Regions from separate parts of the Streptomyces sp. NPDC127119 genome, predicted to be linked through region 3. Evidence: riboswitches for the same ligand, from Rfam matches in the RefSeq annotation. Region 3 holds a riboswitch; each other region holds the start of a gene.

Region 1 (3,522 bases), on a different contig from region 3:
CCAGGGCTCCGAGGAACTCCTCGACCGGCACGGAGGGGTCGTCGTAGTGGGTGTAGTAGAGGTCGATGTGGTCCGTCCGCAGCCGGCGCAGCGACGCCTCGGCCGCGGCCTTGACGTTCGCCGGGGAGAGGCCCTTGTACGCGGGATGCGCGCCGGCCTTCGTGGCGATGAGGACGTCGGCGCGGTTGCCGCGCGCGGTCAGCCACTCGCCGATGACGGTCTCGGACTCGCCGCCCTCGTTGCCCGGCGCCCAGGCCGAGTACGCGTCGGCGGTGTCCACGAAGTTCCCGCCGGCGGCCGTGTACGCGTCGAGGACGGCGAAGGAGTCGGCCCGGTCGGCGGTCCAGCCGAAGACGTTGCCGCCCAGGGCGAGCGGAAACACCTCAAGGTCGGACGAACCCAGCCTGCGAAGAGAAGTCATGCCAAAACCAACGGCCGAACCGGACGGCCGTATTCCATACTCCGCGACATCGCGGCCCCGCAGGGCACGGACACCGGCTTGCGGATTGAGGCTTTACGGGTTGAGGCCCTTGCCGCGCAGCCAGGCCATCGGGTCGATCCCGGTGCCGCCGGCCGTGTGGACCTCCAGGTGGAGGTGCGCCCCGGTGACGTTCCCGGTGGCACCCACGCGCCCGATGACGTCGCCCGTGCTGACCTTCTGCCCGACGCTGACGCCGATCGACGACTGGTGGGCGAACCACAGCTCCGTACCGTCGTCGAGCGTGAGGACCGTGCGGTAGCCGTACGAGCCGCTCCAGCCCGCCTCGGTGATCGTGCCGCTGTGAATGGCCTTGATCGGGGTACCCGTGGGAGCGGCGAAGTCCAGACCCGTGTGCTGACCGGAGGACCAGAGCGAGCCGGACTGCCCGAAGGTGGAGGTGATCGTGTACGAGGAGGTGGGCAGTGTGAACTGCTTGGCCAGCTCGGCGAGGCGTGCGGCCTCGGCCTTCGCCTTGGCCTCCTCCTCCTTCTTCGCCTTCGCGGCGGCGGCCTTGGCCTTCGCCGCGTCCTGCTCCTTGGCCGCGAGCGTGGCGGCCTTCTTCGCGGCGGCGGCCTCGGCTGCGGCCTGGGCCTCGCGGTCGACCTGGTCCTGCTGGAGTTCGGCCTGGAGCATGATGCGCGAGCGCAGGGCCTCGCCGGCGTCGGCGTTGCCCTCCTCGGCGTCGGCCTCGGTGAGTCCCGCGGCGGTGAGCGCCGTGCTGGAACCCTCGGGGGCCTCGTCGTCGGAGATCAGCGAGCCGACGTTGGGCAGGTCGGGGATCGAGATCGACACCGGCGGCTTGCCGGTCTGCGCGGAGGCCATGCCGCCCGCGCCGACGGCGGCTATGACACCGACGCCCAGAACGGTGGAGCTGCGGGCGAGTCCCCCGCCACGCTGCTTGGCGACGCGGTGCTTGCCGCGGACGGGAACGACGGTGTCCGCGCTGGGATTCCAGGGCTCCCAGGTCTCGTCGTCCCTGCGGGCGCCGAAGGCGAAGGTGTCGGGCTTCTTCTCGCCCGAGGTCTCTCCCGTCACCTCGTCAGGCATGAACGAGGGTGTGGGGGCAGGCCTGTTGAACGCCACGTGGGCGCGCTCCTTTCCTTCCTTCTCGCCTACCGGGTTAGCTGACGGGTTCGGAGCAGGAAGGTCTCCTACGCGCGTCAACCGCGGTGTTCACCACCACGAAAGACACGCGATTCACCCCATGTAGGTGGTTCCCCGGTTCCCTTGCGGGATTCGGCGCGTGCGCACGGAGCCGTCTCTTGTGACGGCTGGGACACCGCGCTGCGTTATCGAACGTTAATAGACTCAGGCACCGGATTCCAAGCTGTTCTTGATGATCGTTACGGCTCCTGGCCTGGACTTAAACGCTGGGAGCGGGGTAAATCGGGCGAGTTGATCGCCATTCACGGGTACGGGTTTTGCTGACGGTGTGTCAGTTGTTATGCGCAGGGGCGTCGTTCGACTACTGCAGGTGATATGGGTCGGGAAGAGCGTCCCGGCTCCCTCACGGCCGGCGAACGGCGAGCAGTGCCATGTCGTCCGTACCGCCGCCCCCGGTGTACCGGAACACGTCGTCCACCACCTCGGCGAGCAGCGCGTCGGGCCCGGCGAACCGGCGCCCGGACAGCCGTGCCGCCGGATCGAAGAACACACCCCGCCCGTCCCGGGCCTCGGACAGCCCGTCCGTGTGGAAGAGCAGCATGGCCCCGCCCGGGAACTCCTCCTCCTGCGCGCGGTCGGGCCAGGCGCCCAGGTCGCCCATCCCGAGCGGCAGCGCGGGTTCCGCCGCGGCGAGCGTGCGTACGGTTCCGTCGCCACGCAGCAGGAGCGGCCCGGGATGGCCGCGGTTGACGAGCCGTACGCGCTGGGCGCCGTGCGGGATCTCGGCGAGCACGGCGGTGATGAAACCCTCGAAGACCTCGACGCTGTCGCGCCGCACCCCTTCGCGCATCAGCGACCGCTCCAGCCGCTGGGCGACCCCCTCCAGCGTGCTCTCCTGTTCGGCGGCCTCCCGGAAGGCCCCGATGACGACGGCCACGGCGGCGACCGCGCCCATGCCCTTCCCCCTCACATCGCCCACGACGAGCCGTACGCCGTGCGGGGTGTCCTGCACGGCGTAGAGGTCGCCGCCGATGAGGGCGTCGGTCTGCGCGGCCACGTACCGGACCGCGAGGTCGAGGCCGCCGGTGCGCGCGGCGGGTTCGGGCAGGACGGCCCGCTGGGCGGCCTCGGCGATCTCGTGGGCGGAGGCCAGCCGGGCGTTGCCCAGGCTCACGAGCCGGTTGATGACGACGGCGAGGCAGGCGACCGTGGCCACGGTCGCGATCTCGGTGATCCCGCTCGCGTCGACGGCGAACCGCACGGTCACCAGCGCCATGGCCGCCGTGCCCGCGACGCCCGTCCACACGGTGGCGCCGAGCGACAGCAGGGGCGCGGCGACGAGCGAGGCGGCCGAGAGGAAGGGCGCGGCGGTGAAGTACTGCGGGGTGAGGACGTCGTAGAAGACACCCGCGACGATCAGCAGTGCGGGGAGCACGCGGACGACCGCGCGGGTACGGGGGTAGAGGCCGGTCCGCTTGTCCGGCGGCGGCCCGGCGGAGCCCGGCGACCGCTGCTCGACCGCTCGACGCCCGATCACGTGTCTCCTGCCCTCGACCACCTCGCTCCGTCCAGGGTTCCGGGACCGGCGGGGCGGGGCGAGCGGACGGGGACCGGGCGAGTGAGCGCCGGCGCGGGGACGGCACAGAGGAACGTAAAACACCTGAGGCCGGAATCCATTGGATTCCGGCCTCAGGCCTTCAGTAGCGGGGACAGGATTTGAACCTGCGACCTCTGGGTTATGAGCCCAGCGAGCTACCGAGCTGCTCCACCCCGCGTCGTTGAGACCACTGTACGCCATTCGCGGGACCCCGCGCACACGGGCAGATGTCAGCCCCGGTTCAGGTGGCGGTTGGGTGCCTTGGCCGCGCTCTCGTGCTCCGGGAGTACGACGACGTCGGCGCCCTCCGCCGCGAGCAGGCCGTTGCCGTCGGCGGCGG
Region 2 (3,522 bases), on a different contig from region 3:
TTCTTCCCCTTCGGCAACGACGCGGACCTGCCGCCGGACCAGCGGGAGGAGGACGCGCGGTCGGTGTGCTTCGAGTTCGAAGTGCCCGAGGAGATCTGGGTACTGGGCCGCCCGCGCGTGCGCCTGAGGCTCACCTCTCCGGCGACGCGCGGCCACGTAGTGGCCCGTCTGTGCGACGTGGCTCCTGACGGCTCCTCGACCCTGGTCACCCGAGGCGTCCTGAACCTGACAGCCCGTCATGGCCGTGACCAGGTGGTTCCTTGGGAACCGGGCGCTACGGAGGATGTGCTCTTCGAACTGAACGGCATCGGCCACGCCTTCCCGCCGGGCCGTCGCATCCGGCTCGCGGTCTCCTCCGCGTACTGGCCGTGGATCTGGCCCCAGCCGGGCTCGGAGGCGGGCTTCACCCTCACTCCGTCGGGCAGCGTGCTGGAACTGCCGGTCCGCGCCCAGGAGTCGGACCCCTCCATCGTCTTCGAGGAACCGGAGCAGTCGGCTCCGCTCGGCGTGAACTTCCCCGCCACCCTGGACGAACCGCGCCCCGAACGCCTCGCGGTCCGCGATGTCGCCAAAGGTGAATGGCGCCTGGAAGTGGATCCGCGGTACGGCGGCACCCGCGTCTATCCGGACGGACTCGAATTCACCGAGGACGCGCTGGAGACGTACACGATCAATGAGTCGGACCCGTTGTCCGCGCGCACCAGGTCCGACTGGTCCGTCCGGCTGCACCGGCCGGAAATGCCGTGGGACGCGAGTGTCGAGACGCACTCCGAAATCACCTGCGACGAGACGGACTTCATCACCTCGAACGAAGTGATCTGCAAGGACGGCGACGAAGTGGTGTTCCACCGCACCTGGGAGAAAAGGATTCCGCGTACGGCGGGATGAGCCGGGACGGGTCCACGCATCCCTGGAACCTCCCACGGCGCCCGGTTTCCGGCGTCCGCAGAATATCGCGTATCCCCTTTTTTATGGACATTGGCCTCCCATGCCAGTGAATTGAGTCACGCCCGCGCGCGGTGATCGTTTCGCCGGTTCCGTCGATTTCCCTTTGCGGAAAGCAAGTTGAACTTCGCCTTCCGTTTTGATCAAGAGATATTCGCCCGACATGGCAGTTCAAAGCCGTCGCTGCGCGAATTCGGGGCTTGTTCACGGCATGTGCTCTCGCATACGTTCACGTCACTCCGGACGGATCGCCTAATCCTGCCGCCGCCCGGAAATCCCAGTCACCCATTCACTCGCGTACGGCAGGAGCGGGGGACCCAGGTAAGCCGCCGGTCCGTATCGCGGAACGGCTAGGGGTCAAGTCGCGCACCCCACGCGGCCGGGCATCTCCCGCCCGAACCCGACAGCTCACCTCGCAGGCGCCGGAGAGGACATTCGCCATGCCCGCACGAGGCAAGCACCGCCGCCCCAGAAACAGCACCCTCACCCGTGGCATCGTCGCCGCCGGGACGGGCGGAGCCGCGCTCGCGCTCCCCCTCGTGGGGGCCACCGGCGCCCAGGCCGCCACCCCGAACGCGGTCCCGCAGGTCTCGCTGGTCACCTACAAGGTGGTCCAGGGCGACACCCTGTCGAAGATCGCCAAGGCGCACACCACGGGCGACTGGAAGAAGCTCTACAAGGCCAACCGCGCGGTCATCGGCGACGACCCGTCGGCCATCCGGCCCGGCCTCAAGCTGACCGTGGGCACGAAGAACGGCGGGTCTTCGGCGAAGACCGCCACGGCGTCCAAGGCCTCCACGGCGTCCGCCGTCACCCCGGCCTCCGCGAAGACCTACACGGACGACCTCGACGGCTGGATCAGGCAGTCGCTGGACGTCATGGCCCAGCAGGGCATCCCGGGCACCTACGACGGCATCCACCGCAACATCATCCGCGAGTCGTCGGGCAACCCCCAGGCCATGAACAACTGGGACTCCAACGCGGTAGCCGGTACGCCCTCGAAGGGGCTCCTGCAGGTCATCGACCCGACCTTCTCGGCGTACCACGTGACCGGTACGTCGCTGGACCCGTTCGACCCGGTCGCCAACATCACGGCGGCGTGCAACTACGCCGCCGCGCGCTACGGCTCGATCGACAACGTCTTCGGCGCCTACTGACCGACGCCCGAGCGGGCTCCCGGACCGGCCTGCCGGCCGACACGGGGGCCCGTCCGGTCGGACCGGCCGGTCCCGTCCGCGCGGTCGGTCCGGCCGGTGGAGAACATGCGCTCCAGGACCACCGCGATGCCGTCGTCCTCGTTCGAGAGGGTGATCTCGTCGGCGACGGACCTGAGTTCGGGATGCGCGTTGGCCATCGCCACCCCGCGCGCCGCCCAGTCGAACATCGGGATGTCGTTCGGCATGTCCCCGAAGGCGATGGTCTGCGCCGACGTCAGGCCCAAACGGCCGGCGGCGAGCGCGAGGCCCGTGGCCTTCGTGATGCCGCATGGCTGGAGTTCGACGGTACCGGGCCCGGACATCGTCACGGTGGCGAGGGAACCGACCGCTCCACGGGCGGCGGACGCCAACTCGTCGTCGGACAGCAGGGGGTGGCGCAGCAGCACCTTGCTGATGGGCCGGGTCCAGAGGTCGTCGCGCCGCAGCACCCGTACCGCGGGCAGCGTCGGGTGGGGCATCTCGTAGCCCGGCTCGATGAGCGTGAGTCCGTCGACGCCGTCCTGGTCGACGGCCGCGTACACCTCGCCGACCTCCGCCTCGATCTTGCCGAGAGCCACCTCCGCCAGCTCACGTTCGAGCGTGACGGACCACAGCATGCGGTCCGCGCCGGCGTCGTACAACTGTGCGCCCTGTCCGCACACCGCGAGCCCCTGGCTGCCGAGTTCGTCCAGCAGCGGCCGTACGCGCGGGGCGGGGCGCCCCGTCACCACGAGGTGCCGGGCGCCTGCCCCGACCGCCATCGCCAGCGCCGCGCGCGACCGGTCCGAGAGGGTGTCGTCGCCGCGCAGCAGCGTCCCGTCCAGGTCAGTGGCGATGAGTGAATATGCAATCGGTGGGGCCATGATCAGAGAATACGGATCGAATCCCCCAGCGACTCGACGGGAACCGGACGTCGTCCGGCACCTCGACCACCTCACGCGTCGTCGCGGGCCCCAGCAGACCCCTGGAGTTCAGGCCGATCCCATGACATATCGGCCACTCCGCCGACCCGATTCACGCCCCTTTCCCGACCGCCCGCGTGCGCCCGCGCGCTCCCACCGCGTGCGTTCGCGCCCCGGGTTCAGCGGTGCCGCGCCGCCAGGTGCCGGACCAGCCGCGGCGAGGCGAACTCCGTCCCGCACACGAACCGCATCACCGGCCCGTACGAGGCCGCGGCCGGCAGTCCGGTGAAGTACAGACCGGGCACGGAGGAGCTGAATCCGGCGCCCAGCCTCGGTGTTCCGCGGCTGACGGCCAGCCGTGTCCGCAGCTCATGGCCGAGGAAGTCCATCGCGGCGAGGTCGACGTGGTAGCCGGTGGCGGCGACGATGTGGTCCGCGGACAGTTCCTCGACGCGACCGCCGAGGGTCCGGACGGTGAG
Region 3 (3,522 bases):
CCAGCATCTCGACCAGAGCGTCGATCTTGCCGTCGGGCACCCCGTCCAGGGCGGCGCGTGTCACCGCGCGGGCGTACTCCGGTGTCTGCAGGAGGCCCGGCACCACGGAGTTCTCCAGCGTGCGCATCGCGTCCGCCTGCGCCTCAAGGCTGATGAAATCGCTGTACGTCGACGGCAGAAGGCCCCGGTAGGCGTGCCACCAGTGGTGCCGGCCGTCGCCGTCCGCGCCCGCCAGCACGACGAGCAACTCGTGCAGCTCCGGGTCGCGGACGTCGTACGCGTCCAGGAGTCGCCGCACGTCGGCGGGCTTGACCCCGCTGCGGCCGGTCTCGATCCGGCTCACCTTCGACTGGTGCCAGCCCACGAGGCGCGCAGCCTCGCCGCTCGTGAGGCCCGCGCGGGCGCGCAGGGCCCGCAGTTCGGCGCCGAGCTTACGTCGGCGCACCGCGGGGCCGTACTGCATGGCCGTCTCCTTCCGACCGTCGCGCAAGCGCTACAGCGCCCGGCGTCACGCCGACGGTAGAGGACAAACCACCTGCCCGCCCAAATACGGTCGACGGTCGCAGAGTTCACCGCTTCGAGCGACAGATATATGCATATCTTGGTGGATCGGCACCACGAACGCCGAGGTAGTGGCACTCTGGCGCAAGCACCAGTCCGGGACCGTCTCGAAGTCATCCGCTTCGGTCGGACCCCGGTCCCGTGGGAAAGGGACGACGTCGCATGGCAGACCACCAGGAAGCATCCGTCACTCTGCCGAGCGATCCCGCCTCGGTCTCCGTCGCCCGTACGTATGTCACCGACGTGCTGGCCGAATGGGGACTGCCGTCCGACTCGGAGACCGCAGACACGGTTCGGCTCATCGTCTCCGAACTTGCCACGAACGCGGTACAGCACACCTTCGGACTGTCACCCACCTTCACGGTGGACGTCGAACTCGACCGTGACGAACAACTGCGCATCGGTGTGACCGACAGCCACCCGCGCTTCCCGAAACGGCTGCCCGCCGCCGTTCAGCAGGACAACGGCCGGGGCATGGTGATCATCCGCTGGCTGACGGCGGAATCCGGTGGCAAGCTCTCGGTCCGAGCCACCAGCGAGGGCGGCAAGACCGTATCGATCATGCTCCCCTGGACGGCCCCGGCACAGCCGGTCCGGGCCGAGTAGGGCCCGCCCCGAAGAGGCGCGGGGAACCGCGCGCCAGGCCACGACGAGCCGGCGGACAACCCACAACACACAACGCACCGGACGTCCGGCGGTGAACGAGTAACCAGTCAGCGCCCGAATTCACGCGTGAGGGCCCGGGTCCCTCACGGGCGTCGAGCGGGTCTCCCACGGGTGTGATGCCCGGAATCCTCACGGGCGGCGGGCCGGGCCCCTCGCGGGCCGTCGGGCCGGGTCCCTCACGGGGTGGCCGTGGCGATCCGAGCGCCACGGCCACCCCGTGGGCGGATCACCTGACCCGGCCGTACCAGACGCTCTTGGTCCAGATCTTCTGGAGCTTCACCACGTCCCCGGTCTTCGGGGAGTGCCAGATCCGTCCCTTCCCGGCGTAGATGCCCACGTGGTAGACGTTCCGGCCCGAGTGGAAGAAGACCAGGTCCCCCTGCTTGCGGTTCGAGGAGGAGACGTGGTTCGTCTTGTTGTACTGGGCCGCAGCCGTGCGGGGCAGCTTCTTGCCCGCCTTCTTGAACGAGTACAGCGTGAGGCCGGAGCAGTCGAAGCGCTTGGGCCCCGTGGCCCCGTACTTGTACGGGGAACCCTTCTTGGAGGCCGCCACCTTGAGTGCCTTCGTCGCGGGGGTGGCCGCTTCCGCGTCGGACGCGAAGCCAGGGGCCACTATGCCGCCGCCTACGGCGGCGATGGTGAGAACCGATGCGGTACCGGCCCTGCTGAACAGCGACGGGACACGATTGAGCGCAGTCATGCGCAACCCTTCGTCAGCCGCCTGTGAAGGATGACCTGTCGGATTCGGGCTGGCGAAGTTGCCCGGCCGCAGCTGCGGCTTCACCCCAAGGGCCACTCGGATCTCTCCGGCGGCCCGTCATGCTCGGGTCCTCCACTCCTGCCGATGCACTTCTGTCGACCGGTCATCCGGGCAGCGGCAGGACTCGGCGTCCGCCCGGACCGCCCCGCCGCTTCTGGCGGGGGCTTGTCGTCGCAGGGATCTTGACGCACTGATGTCCCAAAAGCCGAGCGGAATCGGCGATTTGTGGGCTTACTCACCACTCACCCGTTCGGGTGGACAGCCCTTTCTACGGGTGGGCGTCGAGGGCCTCAAGGACCCCCGCACCAGCACCGGAATGGTTGATTCCGCCTCGGACGTACGTACGTTGCGCAACTCCCGGGGGCTTGTGGGAGCAGCCTCGACTACGCCAACCGGGGGTACGCCTTCTGGTCCGTTTCAACTCCAGTGCGGACGCCTCGTCAAGTGCCTGCGTGAGGCCGGACCGGTGGTGTACGTCAGGTGCCGGAGCCGGGCGGCAGGGCGACCCGGCCCGCCCTGCGCTCACCGTCGAGGACGCGCAGGGCCCGCGCCAGGGTTGCGGCGTGCAACTCGTTCTCGCCCCGCTGGTGCATCAGGGTCAGGGCGTCGCGCAGCGCGGTCGCCCTGCCGACCAGGGCCTGGGCCGCGCGCAGTCCGCGGTACGTGTCGCCGGAGTGCGCCGGGTTGATCCGGCCGAGCAGGTCGACCACCTCCAGATAGCGGTCGATCAGTTCGGCCTCGGCCCGCGTCAGGGCCGGCAGCGGGGGCAACTCGGGCGGAAGCATCGGCGGATCACCCCACGCCGGGTGTGTCGGACGTGCCTGATGCGTCGTCGGACGCGCCGAGGGCCGCCTTGCGGCTGGGGACGATCCGGTCGACCAGCCCGTACTCCAGGGCCTGGCGGGCGTCGAGGATCTTGTCCCGCTCGATGTCCGCGCCGATCCGCTCCCGGCGCTGCCCCGTGTGCCGGGCGAGCATGTCCTCCATCCGGGCGCGGGTGCGCAGCAGTTCGTCCGCCTGGATCGCCAGGTCGGACGCCTGGCCCCGGAGCGGCTCCGACAGGTGCGGCTGATGGAGCAGGATGCGGGCGCCCGGCAGCGCGTACCGCTTGCCCGGTGTGCCCGCGGCCAGCAGTACCGCGGCGGCCGACGCGGCCTGCCCGAGGCAGATGGTCTCCACCTCGCAGCTGACGAATCGCATCGTGTCGTAGACGGCCGCCATCGCGCTGAAGGAGCCGCCGGGGGAGTTGATGTAGAGCGAGATGTCCCGGTCGGGTGCCTGGTACTCCAGGTGCATGAACTGCGCCATCACGTCGTTCGCGGACGTGTCGTCGATCGGCGTCCCGAGAAACACGATCCGCTCTTCGAGGAGCTTGGAGTACGGGTCCATGGTCCGCGTCCCCGAGCTGGTGCGCTCGGTGAACTCGGGCAGGACGTGGCGGGCGGACGGTCGGCTTGCTGGGCGGGTCACGGCACGCGCCTCCTCCGGGAGAGGTTCTGTAAAAAATGTACAGGACGTACATGACGTTATGATGG
Region 4 (3,522 bases), on a different contig from region 3:
CGGCGCGATTCGTTGCGCTCGATGACCGCGTTGGCGGCGGTCAGGATCGTCTGCGTGGAGCGGTAGTTCTGCTCCAGCAGGATCGTCGTCGCGTTCGGGTAGTCCTCCTCGAACTGGAGGATGTTGCGGATCGTCGCGCCGCGGAAGGCGTAGATCGACTGGTCGGCGTCACCGACGACGCACAGCTCGGCCGGCGGGAGGTCGTCCTCCCGCGGCGGTACGTCCTCGGGGTGCGCGACGGGGTCCGTGGCGCTGCCGACGAGCTCCCGGACGAGGGAGTACTGCGCGTGGTTCGTGTCCTGGTACTCGTCCACGAGGACGTGGCGGAAGCGGCGGCGGTAGTGCTCGGCGACGTCAGGGAAGGCGCGCAGGAGGTTGACCGTCGTCATGATCAGGTCGTCGAAGTCCAGCGCGTTCGCCTCGCGCAGCCGCGACTGGTACATCGCGTAGGCCTGGGCGGCGGTCTTCTCGAAGCCGTCGGAAGCCTGGGCGGCGAAGTCCTCCTCGTCGATCAGCTCGTTCTTCAGGTTCGAGATCTTGGCGCTGAAGGACTTCGGCGGGAAGCGCTTGGGGTCGAGGTCCAGATCACGGCAGACCAGGGCCATGAGCCGCTTGCTGTCGGCGGCGTCGTAGATCGAGAACGACGACGTGAAGCCGAGCTTCTTGCTCTCGCGGCGCAGGATCCGTACGCAGGCGCTGTGGAAGGTCATCACCCACATCGCGTTCGCCCGCGGGCCCACGAGCTGCTCGACGCGCTCCTTCATCTCGCCCGCGGCCTTGTTCGTGAAGGTGATCGCGAGGATCTCGCCGGGGTGCACCTTGCGCTCGCCCAGCAGGTGCGCGATGCGGTGGGTGAGCACACGGGTCTTGCCGGAGCCGGCGCCGGCCACGATGAGCAGGGGCGAGCCGTGGTGGACGACCGCCGCGCGCTGGTTCTCGTTCAGCCCGTCCAGGAGCGCGGCCGGGTCCACCAGGGGCCTCGGGGCGCCGTCGCGGTAGTAGCCGTCCCTCGGCCTGCTGGGAGGAGGCACGTCGAAGCGCCCGCCGAACAGGTCGTCCGGACCGTGGTCCGGCGCCTCGTCCTCGGGCGGCGGCGGGGGCTCTTCCTCGTGGGCCCGGGAGGGCTTGAGGTCCGCCAGGAAGCTGTCATCAAAGAGGCTGCTCATCGCTCTCCGAGTCTAGGCGCCCCCACTGACACCCGGCCGCCACCCCGGAAACTCGGCGGAATCCCGGGCGGGCGGCCAAGGGCAGAGCCTCACCCGTGATGAGTACGCCACTACACAGGGTCGCCGGGAAGGCGGCGGTGCGGGGGGGGGGGGGGCCGGTACGGCGGCGGTGCGGTGTGCGGCGGTGCGGTGCGCGGCGGTACCGCCACAGGGCGCTGATTTCGCCCCGCATCTGAACCGCGTACGACTGGGCTCCGTATAACCGTGCGGAGACAGGGCGCACCGGACATCGCCTGCTGGAGGTCACTCCTGAGCCGACCGGAACCGGCCCGTCGGCGTGGGCGCCGCTCCGCGACCCGGTCGACCCGCTCCCGTGCCCCTCGGGGACAACTCGGAGCAGATCATGACCAATTGACGTCGGCGGACGACACCCGTGGTCCAGGTCACGAAAATGTATCGGGCATATCGCACATCAAACTTCACAGGTGCCACACGTATTGGCTAACTTTCGCGTAGGCCGCTCGACCCGCACCGGCGAACAACGCCGGGCCGAGCGGGCTCCGCCGAATCCGGCATGCCCTCGTGGCCTCCGGAACCGGGGACCCAACCGATCCTGGGGTGAATCGGTCCGAACTCCCTCGTGGGACAAGGACCGTAGGGCAAACCTTCCGAAGCACTCGCCCGAACCCGACAGCTAACTCGGTAGGCGGATGACGGAAGGAGACGCCCTCGTGGCGCCACACCGCAAGTTGCGGCCCCCCAGTTCTCTGGGCCTGCGGACACCGGCCCTCGCCACCGCGGCCCTGACCTCGGTGGCCCTGCTCTCCCAGACGGCGGACGCCTCGCCGGCCGCGGAGCCCAGGCCGAGCACGGAGGAAGTCCAGAAGAAGATCGACGACCTCTACCAGCAGGCGGGCACTGCCACCGAGAAGTACAACGCCGCCAAGGAGAAGACCACCAAGCAGCGCAAGCGCGTCGCCACGCTCCTCGACGACGTCGCGCAGCGTACGGAGAAGCTCAACTCCGCGCGTGAGGCGCTCGGGACGTTCGCCGCGGCGCAGTACCGCACGGGAGCCTCCGCCCCCGACAGCGCTTCCCTCCTCCTCGCGGACAATCCGCAGGACTACTTCGACCAGACCCAGCTGATGAACCGGCTGACCGCCCGCCAGAAGCAGGCCGTCGACGAGTACGTCACCGAGCGGGCCACCACGTCGAAGAAGCGGCAGGAGGCCTCCGAGGGCCTGGAGACGCTCACCACGACGCAGAGCACGCTGAAGACGTCCAAGGCGGACGTTCAGCGCAAGCTCGCCGAGGCGCGCGAGATCCTCTCGAAGTTGACCGCGGAGGAGAAGGCCCGCTTGGCCGCGATCGAGCGGAAGAAGCAGGAAGAGGCCCAGCGCAAGGCGGACGAGCTGGCGCGGCAGCAGGCGGCCGACGCGGAGCGCCAACGCCAGGAAGCGGCGACGCAGGGCACGGGAACCGCCACGGGTTCAGGGACGGGCACAGGCTCGGGGAGCACCTCGGGCTCGGACTCCGCCTCCTCCACCAAGGCCGCCAAGGCACTTGCCTTCGCCCGCGCCCAGATCGGCAAGCCGTACGTCTGGGGCGCCAGCGGCCCCGGCTCGTACGACTGCTCCGGTCTGACCCAGGCCGCCTGGAAGGCCGCCGGTGTGACGCTCCCGCGCACCACCTGGGACCAGGTGGACACCGGCACGACGGTCTCCGTGGACAACGCCCAGCCCGGCGACCTGGTCTTCTTCTACGACGACATCAGTCACGTCGGCATCTACATCGGCGACGGCATGATGATCCACGCCCCGAAGCCGGGCGCGTACGTCCGCGAGGAGTCGATCTACTACATGCCGATCCACAGCGTGGTGCGGCCGGGCTAGCGCCCAGCTGCATCTGGACGGAACGCGGACGGGGTACGGCAGGCATGTGCCGTACCCCGTCCGCGTTCCGGACCGGCTTCCAGGCTTCCGCGGCGGCTTCCCGGGCAGTTTTCAGGGCGGCCTCCGGGGCGGTCGCTCAGGTCCAGAGCAGCGCGATGAAGATGTTCACCGTGGTCAGCCCGCCCACCAGGGCGAACAGGCCCTTCTCCACCTTCTCGTCGTCACGCTTGACGTAGACGAGGCCCAGGATCACGACCAGCAGGGCCAGCTTCACACCGATCTTGATGTTGTTGACGGTCTGGTCGTCGGCCTGGTTGAGACCGACGAGGACCGCGCCGGTGACCAGCATGGTCAGCGCGCCGTGGAGCATGGCGGGGGTGAAACGGGCCGTGCCGTCGCCCATGGCCTTCATCTGGGTGAGGAAGCCGCCCAGCAGGGCGGCGATCCCGATGATGTGCAGGGCG

Evidence for each region. A riboswitch is a leader RNA that binds a small molecule or an ion and turns the genes downstream of it on or off. The one in region 3 is predicted to bind cyclic di-AMP.
Region 1: another riboswitch for cyclic di-AMP. It lies ahead of ACFVH5_RS32940 (M23 family metallopeptidase); the one in region 3 lies ahead of ACFVH5_RS31410 (C40 family peptidase).
Region 2: another riboswitch for cyclic di-AMP. It lies ahead of ACFVH5_RS36145 (transglycosylase SLT domain-containing protein); the one in region 3 lies ahead of ACFVH5_RS31410 (C40 family peptidase).
Region 4: another riboswitch for cyclic di-AMP. It lies ahead of ACFVH5_RS18690 (NlpC/P60 family protein); the one in region 3 lies ahead of ACFVH5_RS31410 (C40 family peptidase).

Annotation. Positions count from the first base shown of each region.
Region 1 is NZ_JBHXTO010000110.1:6,295-9,816, reverse strand. Features, by position in the region: gene ACFVH5_RS32945 (aldo/keto reductase) at 1-421, opposite strand, end outside; gene ACFVH5_RS32940 (M23 family metallopeptidase) at 515-1,564, opposite strand; cyclic di-AMP (ydaO/yuaA leader) riboswitch at 1,576-1,733, opposite strand; gene ACFVH5_RS32935 (PP2C family protein-serine/threonine phosphatase) at 1,989-3,122, opposite strand; tRNA gene ACFVH5_RS32930 (tRNA-Met) at 3,287-3,360, opposite strand; gene ACFVH5_RS32925 (dihydrofolate reductase family protein) at 3,413-3,522, opposite strand, start outside.
Region 2 is NZ_JBHXTO010000137.1:15,367-18,888, forward strand. Features, by position in the region: gene ACFVH5_RS36140 (CocE/NonD family hydrolase) at 1-888, shown strand, start outside; cyclic di-AMP (ydaO/yuaA leader) riboswitch at 1,218-1,382, shown strand; gene ACFVH5_RS36145 (transglycosylase SLT domain-containing protein) at 1,386-2,102, shown strand; gene ACFVH5_RS36150 (HAD family hydrolase) at 2,096-3,004, opposite strand; gene ACFVH5_RS36155 (NAD(P)-binding domain-containing protein) at 3,223-3,522, opposite strand, start outside.
Region 3 is NZ_JBHXTO010000099.1:5,498-9,019, forward strand. Features, by position in the region: gene ACFVH5_RS31400 (helix-turn-helix domain-containing protein) at 1-463, opposite strand, end outside; gene ACFVH5_RS31405 (ATP-binding protein) at 724-1,167, shown strand; gene ACFVH5_RS31410 (C40 family peptidase) at 1,454-1,927, opposite strand; cyclic di-AMP (ydaO/yuaA leader) riboswitch at 1,931-2,117, opposite strand; gene ACFVH5_RS31415 (hypothetical protein) at 2,464-2,772, opposite strand; gene ACFVH5_RS31420 (ATP-dependent Clp protease proteolytic subunit) at 2,780-3,457, opposite strand.
Region 4 is NZ_JBHXTO010000038.1:3,521-7,042, forward strand. Features, by position in the region: gene pcrA (DNA helicase PcrA) at 1-1,166, opposite strand, end outside; cyclic di-AMP (ydaO/yuaA leader) riboswitch at 1,718-1,891, shown strand; gene ACFVH5_RS18690 (NlpC/P60 family protein) at 1,898-3,058, shown strand; gene ACFVH5_RS18695 (hypothetical protein) at 3,195-3,522, opposite strand, start outside.